DNA from 2 places in the Arthrobacter sp. Hor0625 genome. Region 1 is predicted to be linked to the other one. Evidence: predicted binding sites of a transcription regulator. Region 1 holds the regulator's gene; the other holds the start of a gene.

Region 1 (9,926 bases):
GCCCTGCGGAAATCCAGGCAGTGATCGACCGGATCCTCTCCAAGGACGCCCCCGCCGTGAAGCCGGAGCGCCGCGACGGTGCCGGGGCCGCCGGCGAATCCAAGGCCGTGCTCGGCCGGGCCCAGGCCATTTCCCGGCTGGACGAGGAACACGGCAGCTACGACGGCGACCAGCAGGACCTTGCCGAACGCCACGCACTGCGGCGCACCGCCGGCCTGTCCACCGAACTCGAAGACGTCACCGAGGTCGAATACCGGCAGTTGCGGCTCGAACGCGTCGTCCTCGCCGGGCTCTGGACCGAAGGCACCCTGGCCGACGCCGAGAACTCGCTGCGCGAACTCGCCGCCCTGGCCGAGACCGCCGGTTCCGAAGTCCTGGACGGCCTCGTCCAGCGCCGCGCCAAGCCGGACCCGGGAACCTTCCTGGGCTCGGGCAAGGCCCAGGAGCTCAAGGACATCGTGATGTCCACGGGCGCTGACACCGTGGTCGTCGACGCCGAACTGGCCCCGTCCCAGCGGCGCGCCCTGGAAGACATCGTCAAGGTCAAGGTGATCGACCGGACCGCCCTGATCCTGGACATTTTCGCCCAGCACGCCAAGAGCCGCGAGGGCAAGGCCCAGGTGGAACTGGCCCAGCTCGAATACCTCCTGCCGCGCCTGCGCGGCTGGGGCGAGTCGATGTCCCGCCAGGCCGGCGGCCAGGTCGGCGGCGCCGGCGCGGGCATGGGTTCGCGCGGCCCCGGTGAGACGAAGATCGAACTGGACCGCCGCCGCATCCGCACCCGCATGGCCAAGCTGCGGCGCGAAATCGCCGCCATGAAGCCCGCCCGCGAAACGAAGCGCGCCAACCGCCGCCGCAATGCGGTGCCGTCGGTAGCCATCGCCGGTTACACCAACGCCGGCAAGTCCTCCCTGCTGAACCGCCTGACCGACGCCGGTGTGCTGGTGGAGAACGCCCTGTTCGCCACCCTGGACCCGACGGTCCGCAAGGCAGAGACGCAGGACGGGCTGGGCTACACACTCGCCGACACGGTCGGGTTCGTGCGCTCACTGCCCACCCAGCTGGTCGAAGCCTTCCGCTCCACCCTGGAGGAGGTCGCGGACGCGGACTTGATCCTGCACGTCGTCGACGTCTCCCACCCCGACCCGGAGGGCCAGATCGCGGCCGTCCGGTCCGTGTTCAGCGAGGTCGACGCCCGAAAGGTGCCGGAGATCATCGTCCTGAACAAGGCGGACGCCGCGGATCCCTACGTGGTCGAACGGCTCAAGCAGCGCGAACCCCGCCACGTCGTGGTCTCGGCCCGGACCGGGGAGGGCATCCCCGAACTCCTGAAGGCCATCAGCGAGGGCATCCCGCGGCCCAGCGTCAAGCTCGAACTGATGATCCCGTACCAGCGCGGGGACCTGCTCAGCAAGCTCCACGAGACGGACGCGGAAATCCTCAGCCTCGACCACGAGGAAGGCGGCACCCGCGCCGTCGTCATGGTCCGCGAAGGGCTCGCGGCCGAACTGGATTCCTTCGTCAGCAATGACTGATCCGGTTTCACCCGACGGGGACCCGGGCGAGCCCGGCACCGCACCGTCCGGCAAAACACCGTCCGGCAGCGCACCGTCCGGCGAGCAGTTCGTTCTTGACCTGCTCGACCGGGCGGTCGCCGGCATGGGCGGGCAAAGCCGTGAAGGCCAGCACGAGATGGCCCGGCAGGTGGCGCGCGCGATTGAATCCGGCGACCACCTGCTGGTCCAGGCCGGCACCGGAACCGGCAAGTCCTTGGCCTACCTGGTGCCGCTGATCGCCCACGCGCTGGGCAGCGACAAGCCCACCCTGGTCTCGACCGCCACCCTCGCCCTGCAGACCCAGATCGTCGGCCGGGACCTGCCGCGGCTGCTCAAGACGATCACCCCCGCACTGGACCGTCCGGTCAAGGTCGCCCTGGTCAAGGGGAGGTCAAACTACGTCTGCCGGCACAAACTCGAGGGCGGGTTCCCCTCCGAGGAGCCGTCCGAAGGCCAGCTGTTTTCGCTCGGCGAGGACACCTCGGTGCCGCACTTCGCCGCCGCCATGGGCGGACCCTCCTCGCAGCTGGGCAAGGAAGTGGTCCGGCTCCGCGAGTGGGCCGAGGACACCGCCACGGGGGACCGCGATGAACTCCTGCCCGGGGTGACCGACCGGGCCTGGCGCCAGGTCTCCGTGACCTCCATGGAGTGCCTCGGCGCCCAGAAGTGCCCGCTCGCCGCCGAGTGCTTCAGCGAGCTCGCCCGGCAGAACGCCGCCGACGCGGACGTCGTGGTCACCAACCACGCCATGCTGGCGGTCAGCGCGTTCGAAGGCCTGGCGGTGCTGCCCGAGTACGACGTCGTCGTCGTGGACGAGGCGCACGAACTGCAGGACCGAGTCACCGGCGCCGTCTCCGGGCAGCTTTCCGTGGCCATGGTGCACGCCGCAGCCTCAGGTGCCCGCAAACACACCGGAATCACCGTCGATGCGCTCAACACCGCCGCGGCCAACCTCGAGCTGGCCATCGCCGGCGTGCCCAGCGGGCTGATGCCCAACGGGCTCAACAGCGAACAGCTTGACTGTGTGGACCAGCTCCGGGACGCCTGCCGCGCCGCGCTTTCGGATTCCAAGGGGGACAGCTCCGTCACCGCCGACGGCGGACGGCAGCTCGCGCGCTCCCGCCTGATGGTGATCCTCGAACTGTGCGAGCGGCTGCTCGCCGCCAAGGAAAACCGGGAAGTCGTCTGGTTTTCCCGCGCCAGCAGCTTCGACCCGCAGCAGGGCTACTCCCAGCCGGACGACTCCGCGCCCGCGTTGATCAACATCGCCCCGCTCAGCGTGGCCGGACGGCTGCGCGAGGGGCTTTTCGCCGACCACACCGTCGTGCTGACCTCGGCGACGCTGGCCATCGGTTCGGCGTTCGAGCCTGCTGCCGGGGGACTGGGCCTGGTCGGCCCCGGCGCTCCGAGCTGGACCGGCGTCGACGTCGGTTCCCCCTTCGCCTACCCGCAGCAGGGCATCCTCTACGTGGCCGGGCACCTGCCCAAACCAGGCCGCGGCACCTCCCCGGAAGCCCTTGACGAGCTGGAAAAGCTGATCCGGGCCTCCAACGGCGGGGCACTGTGCCTCTTCTCCTCCCGGCGGGCCGCCGAGGAGGCCGCCGACGCGATGCGTCTGCGGCTGGACCTGAGCATCCTGTGCCAGGGCGAATCGACCATGACGGCGCTGGTCAAGCAGTTCGCCGACGAACCGGACACTTGCCTCTTCGGCACCATGTCGCTCTGGCAGGGCGTGGACGTGCCCGGAAACTCCTGCCGGCTGGTGGTCATCGACCGGATCCCGTTCCCGCGGCCGGACGACCCGCTGATGACCGCCCGGTCCCGCGCCGTGGCGCAGTCCGGCGGCAACGGCTTCATGAGCGTCTCGGCGACCCACGCGGCCATCCGCCTCGCCCAGGGCGCCGGGCGGCTGATCCGCTCGACGTCGGACAAGGGCGTGGTGGCCGTGCTGGACTCACGCCTGTCCACCGAACGCTACGGCGCCTTCCTGCGCGCGGCGCTGCCGCCGTTCTGGCCCACCACGGACCCGGCAGTGGCCCGTGCGGCCCTCGAACGCCTGGCCCGCACGCCGGCGCCGCAGGCTGCCGGCTAGGCCGCCGGCACCGGAGGCCAGAGCAGGCCACGGCGCCGGCCCGAACACGGCAGGCCCGAACAGGGAAGACCCGAACAGAGAAGGCCCCGTCCGATTCGATCGGACGGGGCCTTCCGGCTGTCTGGGGCAGGCAGTCGGGGAGGTGCGGGCGCAGACTACAGGGAGCGCAGCACGGACACGACCTTGCCCATGATGACGGCGTGGTCGCCGAGGATCGGCTCGTACTGCGTGTTCTGCGGCAGCAGCCAGGTGTGGCCGTCGCGCTGCCGGAACGTCTTCACCGTCGCCTCGTCGTCGAGCAGTGCGGCCACGATGTCACCGTTGGCGGCGTCATTCTGGCGCCGGACCACCACCCAGTCACCGTCGCAGATGGCGGCATCGATCATGGAATCCCCGGCCACCTTGAGCATGAACAATTCACCGTGGCCCACCAGCTGGCGCGGCAGCGGCATGACGTCCTCAACCACCTGGTCCGCCAGGATCGGACCGCCGGCGGCGATCCGCCCGACGAACGGCACCATGGCGGTGTCGGTGGCGCTGGCCAGTTCAGCCACGGCAAGGCCGCCAACCGCGCGCAGTCCGCTGGACTTTTCCACGCCGGAAATCCGGTTGGCACCTTCATCCAGGGTCAGCGGCATGAGCACCTCCATGGCGCGCGGGCGCTTGGGGTCCCGGCGCAGGTAGCCCAGTTTTTCCAGCTGGGAGAGCTGGTGGGTAACGCTGGAGAGGCTGGCGAGCCCGACCGTGTCGCCGATCTCGCGCATGGACGGGGGATAGCCGTTGTCGGTGACCGACCGCTGGATGGTCTCCAGGATCTTCTTTTGGCGGACGGTGAGGCTCTTCGGCGCCCGGACGGCCTGCGGACCGCGCGCTGCGGCCCTCCCGCCGGCGGCTTGTGCTGCCATGTTCGCCTTGCCTTTCCGTTGCGCCCGGCGTTTCTGCCGTCCGGACCGTGAGATCTAAAAATGTCGGACCCCGCTGATGAACTGTTTCTGTTCGAAAAGCCGGTGCTCCTGTGCTTCAAAAGTAGGCCAGCCCCCGGTCTTTTTCAAACATTTGTTCTAGCGAGTCTCGACATAGTTCGTTCATAGGTGCTAAAACAGAGACAGTGGAGTTCGAAGATGTGTTCGAATAAGCGCCGGCGGGTACGGGAAGTACTTTCGGCTCTATGTTCGAGCGGCAGGCGTCGGACGGTTTGGCTGGAACAAGGTCCGGAGCGCACAGCCCCGGTCCGGAGCAGTTGGTTCCAGAGTGTTGCGTTAGTAGGTTCGGCCGGTTGGCGGCGGGTAGTGGAGTACGCCGGGCGGCACAGACAAGTCCAGGAGGGCTCAGTTCATGTCAGCAGTAAGCGTTGGTACAGAATCGCTGGTTTCCATCACCACCGCCGGGGCGCCGGCCGCTGCCGGGCGTCCGGCCCCGCTCCGGCTGACCCGCCGGGGCCGGTTCGTCTTCCTGGGGCTGCCGCCAATCCTGCTGGCCGCGCTGCTGATGTCACTGGCCGGCTTCCTCAACTCACCGGCCAAGGCGGCGGACTCCGCCGCGGACATCTCGCTCACGCCGGCGGTCACCGTCACGGTCCAGCCCGGCCAGTCGCTGTGGGCCATCGCGGGCACAGTGGCTCCGGAGCGCGATCCCCGCGACGTGGTCGCCGACATCGTCCAGCTCAACAACCTCGATGCGGCCCGCGTGCTGCCGGGCCAGCAGCTCTTCGTGCCCACCAAGTAGCTTCGCCGTCCCGGCCGGCCTGCCTGTCCGACCCGGCGCGGGGGACCGCGTCAACAGTCACAGTTTCGGGGCCGGACGGTCCCTCACTTAAACTGGAGGGGTGACTGACCAGCTAGAGCGACTCGACCGACTGCCCCTCCGAACGAACCTGCGGGGGCTCCGGCCCTACGGCGCACCGCAGCTGGACGTCCCGATCCTGCTCAATGTCAACGAAAACACCCATGGCGTTCCGGCCGATGTCCGGGCTGCCATCGCCGAGGCAGTGACGGAGGCCGCCGCCGGACTGAACCGCTACCCGGACCGCGAGTTCACCGAACTGCGGACGGCGCTGGCCGAGTACCTGGGCCACGACCTCGGCGCGGACAACATCTGGGCAGCCAACGGCTCCAACGAGGTGCTGCAGCAGATCCTCCAGGCCTTCGGCGGCCCGGGACGCACCGCACTGGGCTTCCCTCCCACGTATTCCATGTATCCGCTTCTCGCGGCCGGCACCGATACCGCGTACATCACCGGCGAGCGCGCCTCCGACTATGGCCTCAGCGCCGCCTCGGCCGCCCGCCAGGTCCGTGAACTCGTACCCAACATCGTCTTCCTCTGCTCACCGAACAACCCCACCGGCACCGGCCTGGGACTGGACGTGGTGGAGGCCGTCTACGAGGCCGGCGAGGCGAGCCAGACCGTGGTGATCGTCGACGAGGCGTACCACGAGTTCGCCCACGACGGCACCCCCAGTGCCCTCACCCTGCTCCCGGGGCGGGAACGGCTGATCGTGTCCCGGACCATGAGCAAGGCCTTCGCCCTGGCCGGCGCCCGGGTGGGCTACATGGCCGCGGCGCCGGAGGTCGCGGACGCGCTGCGACTGGTCCGGCTGCCGTACCACCTCTCGGCCATCACCCAGGCGACCGCGCTGGCGGCCCTGCGCCACCGCGTCGCCCTGATGGCCGACGTCGAGGACATCAAGCGTCAGCGGGACCGCATCGTGACGGAACTGACGCGGATGGGCCTGAAGCCGGCCGCCTCCGACTCGAACTACGTCTTCTTCGGCGGCCTCGAGAACCCGCACCAGGTGTGGCAGGGACTGCTGGAGGCCGGCGTACTCATCCGCGACGTCGGGATCCCCGGCCACCTCCGCGTGACCGCCGGCACTGAGACGGAAACCACAGCCTTCCTCGAGGCCCTGGAACGGATCCTGACCGGTCCCGGGGCCCCGTCCGCCTAGACTTAACCCCAGGACCCACGCGCGGCGCCCGCCAGCCGGGCGCCCGCCCCATCCAAAGGACATCCCCATGAGCAACACCGCATCAGCCGCCGTCGCGACCCGGACCGTGGCCCGGACCGCCCGCCTGGAGCGGAGCACCAGCGAATCGTCCGTCCTGGTCGAAATCGACCTCGACGGTACAGGCGTCTCGGACATCAGCACCTCGGTCCCGTTCTACGACCACATGCTGACGGCCCTGAGCAAGCACTCGCTGATCGACATGACCGTCAAGGCCACCGGCGACACCCACATCGACGTGCACCACACCGTCGAGGACGTCGCCATCACTCTCGGCGAGGTCCTGCGCACGGCCCTGGGCAACAAGGCCGGCATCCGCCGCTTCGGCGAAGCCACCGTGCCGCTCGACGAAGCCCTCGCGCACGCGGTCGTCGACGTCTCGGGCCGGCCCTACCTGGTGCACGCCGGCGAACCGGCCGGCCAGGAATACCACCTGATCGGCGGCCACTTCACCGGATCGCTGACCCGGCACGTCTTCGAAGCCATCACGCTCCACGCCGGCATCTGCCTGCACATGAACGTCACCGCCGGCCGCGACCCGCACCACATCGTCGAAGCGCAGTTCAAGGCTTTCGCCCGGGCGCTTCGCGCCGCCGTCGAACCCGACCCGCGCGTCGAGGGCATCCCGTCCACCAAGGGCGCACTGTGACCGGCAAAGTGCTGCGCGACGGCGCGATCATCGACCCCGACGCGCACCGGAAGCCGGCGTCGCCGGAGGGCAAGCCCACGGTCACGGTCCTGGACTACGGTTCCGGCAACGTCCGTTCGGCCGTCCGGGCGCTCGAACGTGCCGGCGCCGAGGTGATCCTCAGCTCCAAGCCCGAGGATGTGCTCAACGCCGACGGCCTCGTCGTACCCGGGGTCGGGGCCTTCGAGACGGTCATGAACGAGCTCAAGGCCGTGGACGCGGTCCGGATGATCGGACGCCGCGTCGCCGGCGGCCGGCCCGTCCTCGGCATCTGCGTCGGGCTCCAGGTCCTGTTCGAGGCCGGCGTGGAACACGGCACCGTCGCCGAGGGCATGGGGGAGTGGCCGGGCAAGGTCGAACTCCTGCAGGCCGACGTCGTCCCGCACATGGGCTGGAACACCGTCACCGTCCCGGAGGGCTCCGCGCTCTTCGCCGGGGTGGAGAACGAGCGGTTCTACTTCGTGCACTCCTATGGCGTGCAGCGCTGGGACTTCGACGTGATCCAGCCCCGCATGGCTGCCCCGCTCGTGACCTGGTCGGAGCACGGCGCGCCTTTCGTCGCCGCGGTGGAGAACGGGCCGCTGTGCGCCACCCAGTTCCACCCGGAAAAGTCCGGTGACGCAGGCGCCCGCCTGCTGCGCAACTGGGTCGACGGCCTGCGCCGGGACGCCCCGGCCGGTACAACCGGCCCGGAAACGACCGCCTAGATGTGGTCCATCGTGCTGATGGGCCTCGCCGGCCTGCTGGTCGGCGGCGCGCTGTCCTTCCGGCAGCAGAAGAGCCCGCTTTGGGTCCAGGTGGTCTTCTACCTCCTGGCCGCCATGGCGCTGCTGGCCGCCTATCTTTTGACCCTGCCGGGAAAGTAAGCGCCCCCGCGCCCGCACCGGCCCGTCCCAACCCGTGAGGATCCCAACGATGACCACCGAAACCCCGCTGCCGGTCCTGGAACTGCTCCCCGCCGTCGACGTCGTCAACGGCCAGGCCGTGCGCCTGGTCCAGGGCGAAGCCGGGAGCGAAACCAGCTACGGCACGCCGCTGGAAGCGGCGCTCAACTGGCAGCAGCAGGGCGCGGAATGGGTCCACCTCGTGGACCTCGACGCCGCCTTCGGCCGCGGGTCGAACGCGGAGCTGCTGCGCGAGGTCGTCGGCCGGCTGGACATCAAGGTCGAGCTCTCCGGCGGGCTGCGCGATGACGAGTCCCTGGAACAGGCGCTGGACCTCGGCGTCGCCCGCGTGAATCTGGGCACCGCTGCGCTGGAAAACCCCGAGTGGACCCAGCGGGTCATCGAGCGCTTCGGCGACAAGATCGCCGTCGGCCTCGACGTCCGCGGCACCACCCTCGCCGGCCGCGGCTGGACCAAGGAAGGCGGCGATCTTTGGGAGGTCCTCGGCCGCCTTGAGGAAGCCGGCTGCGCCCGCTACGTCGTCACCGACGTGACCAAGGACGGCACCCTGCAGGGTCCGAACGTGGAACTGTTGCGCCAGATGGTGGAGAAGACCGGCAAGCCCGTTGTGGCCTCCGGCGGCATCTCCAGCCTCGAGGACCTCCGGGTCCTGCGCTCCCTGGTGCCGCTCGGCGTCGAGGGCGCGATCATCGGCAAGGCCCTCTACAACGGCAACTTCACGCTGCCCGAAGCCCTCGACGCCGCCGGCCGCCGCTAGCCCGGCCGCGGTCATGGAGCACAGCACCCCGCCGGGCGGACGCGCGCTGCCCGGGCACATCGCAGCGGCCCTGGCCGGAGCCGGCGGGCCCGCGGACTCCGCCGGCCGGCCCTGGGCGGGACGCAGCCTGGCCGGTGACGATGCCAAGATCCACAACTTCGAGGACGACGACGGCTCCGCGGACCCCGGCTACCTCGCCGCCCTGGCCCGGCTGGCCGAGGGGACCGGGGATGAAGCCGCCGTCGTCGCCGCCCTGGCCACCGCCCGGGTCTTCGTGCCCATCCTTGCCCAGCTCGCGGAGGAAGGCGAGGGTGCCGGCGGCCTGCACGCCGATAAACAGGCCGACATGGCCCTCGTGACACTGAAAGCACCCGACGGGCGGATGGCCATGCCCGTCTTCACCTCGGCGGCGGCCCTGGAGGCCTGGCACCCGGAGGCCCGACCGGTGGCGGTTTACGCCGCACGGGCCGCGCTCTCCGCAGTGGCCGAAGGCGCCGAACTGCTCGTGCTTGACCCCGGCTCGGCTGCCACCTTCGTGGTGCGGCGCCCGGCCGTCTGGGCCCTGGCCCGGCAGCACGGGTGGACCCCGAGCTACCTTGACCCGGCGGTGGCCGAGGCGGTCGGCGGGGGTGCGGCCGGTGAGCCGGCGCTCCGCCGCGTCGAAATCAGTCCCGGCGGCGGGGTCGCCTCGGCGCAGGCCGACGGCGCGCAACTCCCCGGCGGTGGCGCCGGACCGGAGCTGCGTCTGGTGCTGTACCTTGAAGACGGGCTCGACGCCGGCGCAGTGCAGGCCCTCGTGGCCCGGCTCAACAACACCTGGGCCCGGAACGAAACGTTTGCCGAACGGGTCGACTCGATCGAAATCAAGTTGCAGCGCGTAGCACCATAGCCGACGGCCGGCGCGGAGACGTCCCGGTGCTGCCAATG
Region 2 (9,926 bases), 320 kb from region 1:
GCATCCGCACCGTCAGCGTGTTCGCCCGGATGGTCCCGGAACAAAAACTGCGGATCATCCGCGCGCTGAAGGTCAACGGCGAGGTGGTCGGGATGACCGGTGACGGCGTCAACGACGCACCGGCCCTGCGCGCGGCGGACATCGGCATCGCGATGGGCGCCCGGGGCACCGACGTCGCCCGGGAATCCGCGGACCTGGTCCTCACGGACGACGACTTCAGCTCCATCGCCGGCGGCATCCGCCAGGGCCGCGGGATCTTCGACAACCTCCGCAAGGCGCTGGCCTACACGATCGCCGTGCACGTCCCGATTGTCGGCATGTCCCTGCTGCCGGTCTTCGTCAGCGACTGGCCGCTGGTCCTGCTGCCGGTGCAGATCGCTTTCCTTGAGCTCATCATCGACCCGGCCTGCTCGGTGGTGTTTGAAGCGGAAGAAATCGATCCGGCGATCATGGACCAGCCGCCGCGCCGGCCGGGCCAGGGCATTTTCGGGCGCCGGGTGCTGGCCATCGCCGCCTGCCAGGGGCTCTCCGTGCTGGCCGCCGTCGTCGGGGTCTACCTCTGGAGCCTCGGCAGCGGCACGCCGGACGACGTCGTGCGCTCGGTGTCCTTCGCGACCCTCGTGGTCGGCAACCTGTGCCTGATCCTGGTCAACCGGTCCTGGCGGCTGCCGGTCTGGCGGACCTTCCGCGAGCGCCGCAACCGGACGCTGAAGTGGGTGGTCGGGGGCGCGGCCCTGTTCCTCGTGGTGCTGCTGAACGTTCCGGGCCTGCGGGGCGCGTTCAATCTGGGGCCGCTGGCGCCGGCCGATTGGCTCCTGGCGGTGCTCGCGGGCGCGGCCGGGGTGGCCTGGTTCGAAATCTACAAATCCGTCCGCCGCCCCTGAGGCGTCCTTTCCTTGGGCAGCGTCCGGGGGTAGCTTGATCCTCATGGCTCGCGAAGAAACCATGGTCGCCGTCGAGGGACCGGATGGCGGCAGGGAAGTCAGGGTCTCCAGTCCCAGCAGGCTGCTGTGGCCCGAGGCGGGTCTGAGCAAGCTGGACCTCGCCCACTACATGGTGGCCGTCGGGGATGCGTTCCTGGCGGCCAACGGCGGCCGTCCGGTCACGCTGCAGCGCTTTTCCGGGAACGTCGACGGCGAGCAGTTCTTCTCGAAGAACCCGCCCAAGGGTGCCCCGGATTACGTGCGGGCCGTGGACGTGGTCTACCCGAGCGGCCGGTCCCACCCCCAGCTGGTGATCGACGAGGTCGCGGCCGCGGTGTGGGCGGTACAGATGAACACGGTGGTCTTCCACCCCTGGGCGTCCCGGGCCGCGGACCCGGACAACCCCGACCAGCTGCGGATCGACCTCGACCCGCAACCGGGTACCGGCTTCAAGGACGCGGTGCCCGCCGCCCACGAGCTGCGCGCGGTCCTGGCCGAGGCGGGTCTGACCGCCTTCATCAAGACCTCCGGCAACCGCGGCCTGCACGTCTTCGCCCCGATCGAACCCCGCCACGAGTTCCTGGACGTGCGCCACGCCGTCATCGCCGCCGCCCGCGAACTCGAACGCCGGATGCCGGAGCAGGTCACCACCGCCTGGTGGAAGGAGGAACGCGGCGCCCGGGTCTTCGTCGACTTCAACCAGGCCAACCGCGACCGCACCATGGCGGGCGCCTACAGCCCGCGCGCGCTGCCCGCCGCGACGGTCTCCTGCCCGCTGGCATGGGAGGAGCTGGATTCAGCGGACCCCAAGGACTTCACCGTCGCGACCGTTCCGGGCCGGCTGCAGTCCGTGGGGGACCCGTGGGCCGGGATGCACGACCGGCCAGGCTCCATCGAGGCCCTGCTGGGCTGGTGGGAGCGGGACCTGGCCGAGGGCCTGGGCGAGCTGCCCTTCCCGCCGGACTTCCCGAAGATGCCCGGTGAACCGCCGCGGGTCCAGCCCAGCCGGGCCAAGGCAGCCGACTAGCTGCACCTCCCCGGCTCACTTGACCGTCAGGGTCCCATGCATGGAGGGATGGAAGGTGCAGTGGAACGTGTAGGTGCCCGCTGTGGCGGGCGCCGTGAAGCTGGCCGTCCCGCCGCCCTGGACGTCGACGTTGAACGCTGCACCGTCGTCGGCGGTGACGGTGTGCTCCGCGCCGTCGGCATTGGTTACCGTCACCGTGGCGCCAGGACGCACTTCCAGCGGCGGCCCGAAGGTGAAGTCCCGGATCGTAATGGCGGCGGCTGCAGGGACCGCGCTGGAGGCGCCGGTGCTGCCGGAGGCCGGTGTGGAGGTTCCATTGCTCATCTGCATCGGGCCGCCCGCGGGGGTGCTGGCGGTGGTTCCCGCCGGTGCACTCGCCGGGGGTGATGTGGCGGGCGGGGCCGTAGCGCTGCCGCCGCATCCGGCGGCGCCGAGCAGGACCGCCGCCAGCAGCAGCGATACCCGTGTCTGGCCAGTGTTCATGGCGCACCCCGATCTTCCCTCGCGTAGCAATGGGACCCCTGCTCTTAATTCTGCTCCCTTCCGCGGGTAAAGGCGCCGGTCAGCCTGGCCCGATTGTGGATAGCCCGCGTCCTTCGTGCCGCGGCCGGCGCGCGCGCTCGTGTCCGGTGTGGCAGTCTGGAACTGTCCGCGTCCTTCCCCCTCCTGGAGTTCCGACCATGACCGTGCCCGCACTGGTGGCAGCAGCCTCCGCGACGCAGGACCTCACCGGAATCGTGGGGGTCGCCGCCCGCTCCATTGACGCGCTGGGCGAATGGGGCGTCGGGCTGTTTACGCTCGCTGAGACCGTCTTCCCGCCGATCCCGAGCGAGGTGATCCTGCCGCTGGCCGGTTTCCTGACCCGGCAGGGCACCATGAGCCTGGTGCTGGTTTTCCTCACCAGCACCCTCGGTGCCTACCTTGGTGCGCTGCTGCTGTACTGGCTGGGTGCCCGGCTGGGGCTCGAACGGTCGATCCGCTGGCTCTCGAAGCTGCCGCTGGTGGACCGGGAGGACTTCGAGAAGGCGGCCCACTGGTTCGACCGCCACGGGAGGCCTGCCGTGTTCTTCGGGCGGCTGATCCCGGGGGTGCGGAGCCTCATCAGCCTGCCTGCTGGCGCGCAGAACATGAACCTGCTCAGTTTCACCGTTTTTACGCTGGCCGGCAGCGGGCTGTGGAACGGTCTCCTGATTGGCCTGGGCGCTGCGCTCGGGTCACAGTACGAGTTGATCGACCAGTATTCCCGCTACCTGAACTACGCCGTCTACGGGGCGCTGGCCGCGGTGCTGATCTGGTTCGTGGTCCGGGCGGTCCGCCGCAGCAAGGCGCGCAGCGGCGGAGCGCCGTAACCCGGACGTTGCGTAAACCGGCCGGCTACCTGTCTGCGGGAATGACTACCTGCTTTTCCACCCGGACGCTCACTCCAGGCGACGGGCGCCGGTACGCGGCTCACCGGCTCCTGCGGATGCGTGCCGGCGGCCGCCTACCTGCCCGCATCCACCCGCCCGTTGCGTACCGTCTGTCGGGGCTGCGCCGGCGCCGCAGCGTCGGGTGCCGCGGCCCCGCAGCTGCCGCGCAGGTACGCCGTTACGCAGCCTTGACCACCGGCAGTTCGTCCCAGTGCGTCGTGTAGCGCGGAGAGAGCATGTCGCGCTTCATTGTCCAGTCCGGTCCGCCCCGGATGCCGGCGTGGCCCAGTCCGATGGAACCCCGGCCGTACCTGCGGCTGACCTCCTCCAGCAGCGGGCCGATGCCGTACTTCTCATGCGGGTTCTCGAAGACGGCCAGCGGGGCCTGGGCCGCGGTCGGGCGCAGGTCGGTGACCATGATGCCGGCCCGGGCGTACCGGGCATCGTCGACGATCCGGGGGAGCAGGGCATAGGCCGCCCTTGCCAGCAGCACCGGGTCCGCGGTGGGCATGGGCAGCGGGACGCAGACCGAGGGATACGAACTGTCCCGCGCGTTGTAGTGGGATGTGGCAGCAAAGGCGGTCAGGACCTTGGACTGCAGGCCGTGCCGCGCCAGCCTGGCGCTGGCCTGCTGGGCGTAGATGCCGAGAACCTGGCGCATTCCCGCGGCGGTGCTGATCGGGGTGGCGAACGAACGGCTGAAGATCAACTGGTCCCGGCCGATGCGCTCCTCCTCCAGTGGGATGCACGGCGTCCCGCGCAGTTCCAGGACGGTGCGCATCAGCACCACCGAGAAGCGGTCCCTGATCATGACCGGGTCCGCCCTGGCAAGGTCAAGCACGGAATGGATTCCCAGCCCGTTCAGCCGCCTGGTCAGGCGCGTCGACACACCCCAGAGTTCGATCACGGACAGGCCGGCCATGAGCTGCTCCTGCCGCGCGGCCGGGACCGAATTCCAGTGGCAGACGCCGTTGAATCCAGGGTTGTGCTTGGCCCACTTGTTGGCCAGCTTGGCCAGGGTCTTGGTGCCGGCGATGCCCACGCAGACCGGGACGCCTACGTTGCGCCGGACCGCCGTCTTCATGGCGTGCCCTAGCCGCAGCAGCTCTTCCGGGCTTCCGCGCACTCCCAGGAAGGCTTCGTCAATGCTGTAGACCTCCAGCCACGCCGAGTACCGGCCCAGGAGTTCCATCACCCGGGCGCTGATGTCCCCGTAGAGCTCGTAGTTGCTGGACTTGGCGACCAGGCCCCACTCCCTGGCCCGCGGCGCCAGCTTGAACCAAGGTTCGCCGAGGGGGATGCCGAGGGCCTTCGCCTCGGGCGAGCGGGTCACCGCGCAGCCGTCGTTGTTGGAGAGGACCACCACGGGCCGGCCCTCCAGTGACGGGTCGAACGCGCGTTCGGCGCTGGCGTAGAAGCAGTTCACGTCCACGAGGGCGATACTGGCGCCCGGTCGGGTTTCAGGCATGACGCTCACACACCACGCTTAGACGTGGTGCAGGCACCGGGTGGCGACGCCCCAGATGACGAGGTTGGAAAGAGCGGGGACACGGATGTCCGGATACCGCGGGTTGTCCGCCTGGAGCACCACCCCGGACGGAGTGACGCGCAGGCGCTTGACGGTGAGTTCGCCGTCGAGCACGGCCACGACGACGCAGCCGTCGCGCGGCTCCAGCGCCCGGTTGACGATGAGCTCGTCACCGTCGCTGATGCCGGCGCCCTCCATCGAGTCTCCCGAGACCCTGACCACGTACGTGCTGGTGATGTCCTTGATCAGGTGCTCGTTGAGGTCAATGCGCCCGTCAAAGTAGTCCTGCGCGGGCGAGGGATAGCCGGCAGCCACCGCCACCGGCGAGATGAGTACCGACAGGAGGGAAACGCCCGCATCTATCACGCGGGGCCCGACAACAACGCCCACAACACACCCTTTTTCGAATATATGTTCGAATCCAAGTGTAGTCCCGCGGGCGGACATTTAACCCCGGCGGAGGGGCATTCCCTCGGACCGGTAGCTGCTCCGTGGGTTGCCGGCACCCCGTTCCGGCCACCGCCACGGCGGCCGGCACCGCGGTACGGTGTGGTTGAATCGGATCCAATCGCCCGACAAGGGGGCGCTGTCTGCACTTGTTCTTGGGGGAACGTGAAAATGAAAACCAGCAACTACGACGAATTTGCCGAGAGCTACTCGGCCGAGAACGAGTCCAGCCTCCTCAACGCGTTTTACGAACGGCCGGCGATGATCGCGCTCGCCGGCGACGTGGCGGGTCGCCGGATCCTCGACGCCGGGTGCGGCTCCGGGCCGTTGACCGCGGCGCTGGGCGCAGGAGGCGCCGTGATGACCGGCTTCGATTCCAGTCCCGCCATGCTTGAACTGGCGAGACGGCGGCTGGGAGCGGCCGCAGACCTGCACCTGGCCGACCTCGGCAAACCGCTGCCTTTTGCCGATGGCTCCTTCGACGACGTGGTTGCGTCCCTGGTCCTGCACTATCTGGAGGACTGGTCGGCCCCACTTGCCGAGCTGCGCCGGGTGTTGAAGCCGGGTGGCCGCCTGATCCTGTCGGTCAACCACCCGACGGTCAGCTTGCTCAACTACCCAACCGAGGACTACTTCGCTGTCCGGCAGTATTCGGAGGATTACGAGTTCGACGGCGAGCCGGCGGTCCTGACCTTCTGGCATCGGCCGCTTCACGCGATGATGAACGCCTTCACTGCCGCGGGATACCGCATAGCCACGGTGAGCGAACCGGCACCATCTCCGGAAACGCCGCCTGAACTCCTGCCGCCCCGCATCCTGAACGGAGAGAGGACAGCGTTCCTGTCCTTCATCTTTTTCGTCCTCGAAGCCGGCTGAGGGGCCCGACGGATCCGCGCCGATCCGAACAATAGGGGCGGGGTGTGGCGGCATGTACCCGCCCGCCGGGCTGGCCGGTTTACTCGAACCGGGACGGGTCTCCCATGCCGTGGCGCGTTACCTCGGCGACGCCGCTGGAGAAGTCGATGACCGTCGTCGGCTCGGCCCCGCAGTCGCCGGAATCAATCACGGCGTCGACCACGTGGTCCAGCCGCTCCTTGATCTCCCAGCCCTGGGTCATGGGCTCGTCCTCATCCGGCAGCAGCAGGGTGCTGGAGAGCAGCGGTTCGCCGAGTTCGGCCAGCAGCGCCTGGACGACCTTGTGGTCCGGGATGCGCACGCCGACGGTCTTCTTCTTCGGGTGCAGCAGCCGCTTCGGCACCTCCTTGGTGGCGGGCAGGATGAAGGTGTAGCTGCCCGGCGTGACCGCCTTGATGCTGCGGAAGACATCGTTGTCGATCTGGACGAACTGGCCCAGCTGGGCGAAGTCCTTGCAGACCAGCGTGAAGTGGTGCTTGTCGTCCAGGTGCCGGATGGCCCGGATCCGGTCCAAAGCGTCCCGGTTGCCCAGCTGTGCGCCCAGGGCGTAGCAGGAGTCCGGCGGGTAGGCGATCAGGCCGCCGGATTTCAGCAGGTCCACCACCTGAGTGATGGCACGGGGCTGCGGGTTATCGGGATGCACATCGAAGAATCTCGCCATGGCATGAGCTTACGCCCGGCGCCGGCCGGCGGGGCCCAACGGGGGAGTTGCGGACAGCGACTGCCTGCCGACGGCCGGTGTCCGGGCCGTGCCCTAGACCTGCTGCTGCTCGCGGTCCTGCTCGTCGTGGTGGATTCGTGCCTCCAGCCGGCGCAACGGCTGGCCGCTGCCCTTCCACTGCTTGGCGATGATTTCCGCGGCGATGGACACCGCCGTCTCCTCGGGCGTGCGGGCGCCGAGGTCCAGGCCGACAGGGCTGTGCAGTCGGGCGAGCTCGGTCCCGCCCAGTCCCGCCTCGCGCAACCGCCGGATCCGGTCCTCATGGGTACGGCGGGAGCCCATGGCCCCGACGAACGCCACCGGCCGGCCGCGGAGGGCCACCTCCAGCAACGGAATGTCGAACTTCGGGTCGTGGGTCAGTACACAGATGACCGTCCGCTCATCCACCAGTCCCTGCTCCTGCTGCCCGGCGAGGTAGCGGTGCGGCCACTCCTTGACCACCTCGGCGGCGTCGGGGAACCTGGCCGGCGTGGCGAAGACGGCGCGGGCGTCGCAGACCGTCACCCGGTAGCCCAGGAACGACCCGAGCCTCGCCAGCGCCGAAGCAAAGTCGATCGCGCCGAAGACCAGCATCCGCGGCGGCGGGGCGTAGCTGGTGAAGAAGACCCGCATCCCGCTGTCGAGGCGCTCGCCGTCGGGCCCGTAGCTGAGGATGCCCGTCCGGCCCGCGGCCAGGTAGCCCTGGGTGTCGTCGCCGACGGCGCTGTTGGCCCGTTCGGAGCCAAGGTCCCCGTCGACGCGGTCCGGGCGCACCACCAGGTGCCGCCCCAGCCAGGCGCTGTCCGGGTGCTCGATCACGGTGGCCACCCCGACCCGCTTTTCGTCCGCGATGTCCTGCCGGACGCCGTCGAGCTCCGCGAAGCGCTGCCGGGAGACCGGTTCGACGAAGATGTCGATGATGCCTCCGCAGGTCAGGCCGACGGCGAACGCATCGTCATCGCTGATGCCGTACCGCACGAGCTCCGGGACGCCGCTGTCCCTGACCTCGCTGGCCAGTTCGTAGACGGCGCCCTCGACACAGCCGCCGGACACCGACCCCACCGCCTCGCCCGCCGCCGTGACCAGCATGGACGCCCCCGGGAGGCGGGGAGCGGATTTGAACGTGCGCACCACAGTGGCCAGGCCGGCGGTCCTGCCCTCCCGCCAGTCCGGCATGATGGCTGCCAGGACGTCCCGCATCGGCGCTCCCTAGAGCCGTCCGCAGAGCCGGAGCATGCGGAATGCCGACCGCCGTCCGCCCCAGTAGGCCACGCAGGCGACAGCGGCCACCAGGCCCAGGACCTTGGCGGGGTTGCTGAGCTGATCGGCGGCAATGCCTTTGGCGAGGCTGAAGGCGTCCAGGCTGGCGCCCGCCGGAGTCATGGCGCCGCCGGGGAGAGCGCCGGGCGACGGCGCAGTGCCGGCTGCGGGCGCCCCACCGGCCGTCGGCGTGGTCGACGCCGGCACGGGCCCCGCGGGTACCGCCGCCGCGGGCGCCCCGGGCCCCGTCCCCGGCCCTGTTGCGGGCAGGGGTGCCGCCGGCGCGGCTTCCGGCGCCGGCGCAGCTGCCGGGGCCGCTGGGGGAGCTCCCGCCGTCCCGGCCCCGGGGGCGGCTGCTCCGGGTTCGGCCAGCATGGCCTGCAGGTTGGCGGCGAACAGCCCCATCATCTGCTCGGTGACGCTGCCGATGACACTCTTGCCCATGGCTGCCGCCTTGCCGGACAGCGAGAGATCCGCGCTGACGGTACCGCGCGTCGTCGTGCCCTCTTCCGTCAGCGCCAGGGTCACCGTCGCCTCCGCCGTGCCCTGGCCCCGGGTCTCCTGCGCCTTGCCCCCGAGCACGGCCCGGTGCTCGGCGGCGTTGCGCTCCAGGACGTTGAGCAGCCCCTTGTACTGCATGTTCACCGGGCCGAGCTTGACCGTCATGCCGACCTGGTAAGCGTCGTCGGAAAGTTTGTTGAGGATTCGGGCGCCCGGCAGGCAGCCGGCCACCCGTTCGAAATCCATCAGGGTGTCCCAGACCTTGCCGATCGGTGCGACCACCGAAAAACTGCTGTCAATCTGCATCAGCTGCTCCCTTGCCTTGCGATCCTGTCACTTCCCACGGTGGGTCTCTCCGGGGCGTCCCGGCCGTCGTCGCGGATGGCCGCCGCGACCTCTGCCAGCGCCGAGTAGCTGTGCCCGCTGACGAACGCGTCGCAGTACGGCAGGGCCGCCGCGATGCCTCCGACCAGGGGCCGGTAGCCCGGCGCGGCCTTGCGCGGGTTCACCCAGACCACCCGGTGCGCGAGCCGGCGTAGCCGGGCCATCTGGGCCGCCACCTGCTCCGGGTCCTCCTGGGCCCAGCCGTCGGAAAAGACGACCACCACGGCTCCCCGGGCGAGCCCGCGGCGGCCGTGTTCATCCAGGAAGCGGCGCAGGTTCCCGGCGATCCTGGTGCCGCTGGCCCAGTCCGGGGCGGTGGCCGCGGCCCGGGCCAGCGCCAGGTCGGTATTGCGCTGGGCCAGCTGGCGGGTCAGGCGCGTCAACCGGGTCGAGAAGACGAAGGCCTCCGCGCCCGCGGAGGCGACGGCGCCCTGCAGCAGCGACAGGAAGACCCTTGAATACGGTTCCATCGACCCGGACACGTCGCAGAGCAGCACCAGCCCGCGCTTTTGCTGGAGGCGCCGGGCGTACAGGAGTTTCGGCGCGTCGGAGCCGGACCGGCGGGCTGCGCGCACGGTGGCCCGGATATCCAGCCGCGCACCGCTGTGCGGCGAGGTGCGGGTCCGCCGGCTCAGGCGGACCGGGGTGGCCAGCCGGATCCGGGCCGCCAGCCGGCGGACCTCCGCGGCTTCGGATTCGGAGAGTTCCGCGAAGTTCATGCCGTGCAGGTGTTCCTCGGGGGAGGCCATCGCCAGGACGGCCTCGCGCTCCGGTCCGGGGCTCCCGGCGTCGTCCCGGCCGGCGACCACCGCGGGATGGTGCGGCGCGCCGG

What was found. The regulator LexA, encoded in region 1, represses DNA repair genes until DNA is damaged. The targets are predictions, from matches to a motif close to TCGAACANNTGTTCGA.
Region 2: a site for LexA is predicted at 5,291-5,306, ahead of ACTWLI_RS14585 (LexA family protein). Genes of this name have one in related genera too.

Annotation. Positions count from the first base shown of each region.
Region 1 covers NZ_CP199586.1:48,830-58,755, reverse strand. Annotated here, with positions in the region: gene hflX (GTPase HflX) at 1-1,535, shown strand, start outside; gene ACTWLI_RS00275 (ATP-dependent DNA helicase) at 1,528-3,648, shown strand; gene lexA (transcriptional repressor LexA) at 3,804-4,553, opposite strand; gene ACTWLI_RS00265 (LysM peptidoglycan-binding domain-containing protein) at 4,984-5,373, shown strand; gene ACTWLI_RS00260 (histidinol-phosphate transaminase) at 5,474-6,592, shown strand; gene hisB (imidazoleglycerol-phosphate dehydratase HisB) at 6,660-7,298, shown strand; gene hisH (imidazole glycerol phosphate synthase subunit HisH) at 7,295-8,044, shown strand; gene ACTWLI_RS00245 (hypothetical protein) at 8,045-8,203, shown strand; gene priA (bifunctional 1-(5-phosphoribosyl)-5-((5-phosphoribosylamino)methylideneamino)imidazole-4-carboxamide isomerase/phosphoribosylanthranilate isomerase PriA) at 8,253-8,999, shown strand; gene ACTWLI_RS00235 (SseB family protein) at 9,013-9,888, shown strand.
Region 2 covers NZ_CP199586.1:3,175,961-3,185,886, reverse strand. Annotated here, with positions in the region: gene ACTWLI_RS14610 (cation-translocating P-type ATPase) at 1-884, shown strand, start outside; gene ligD (non-homologous end-joining DNA ligase) at 928-1,950, shown strand; gene ACTWLI_RS14600 (cupredoxin domain-containing protein) at 1,966-2,433, opposite strand; gene ACTWLI_RS14595 (DedA family protein) at 2,631-3,299, shown strand; gene ACTWLI_RS14590 (Y-family DNA polymerase) at 3,538-4,827, opposite strand; gene ACTWLI_RS14585 (LexA family protein) at 4,846-5,277, opposite strand; gene ACTWLI_RS14580 (class I SAM-dependent methyltransferase) at 5,506-6,210, shown strand; gene ACTWLI_RS14575 (L-threonylcarbamoyladenylate synthase) at 6,290-6,910, opposite strand; gene ACTWLI_RS14570 (XdhC family protein) at 7,004-8,149, opposite strand; gene ACTWLI_RS14565 (SRPBCC family protein) at 8,159-9,016, opposite strand; gene ACTWLI_RS14560 (vWA domain-containing protein) at 9,016-9,926, opposite strand, start outside.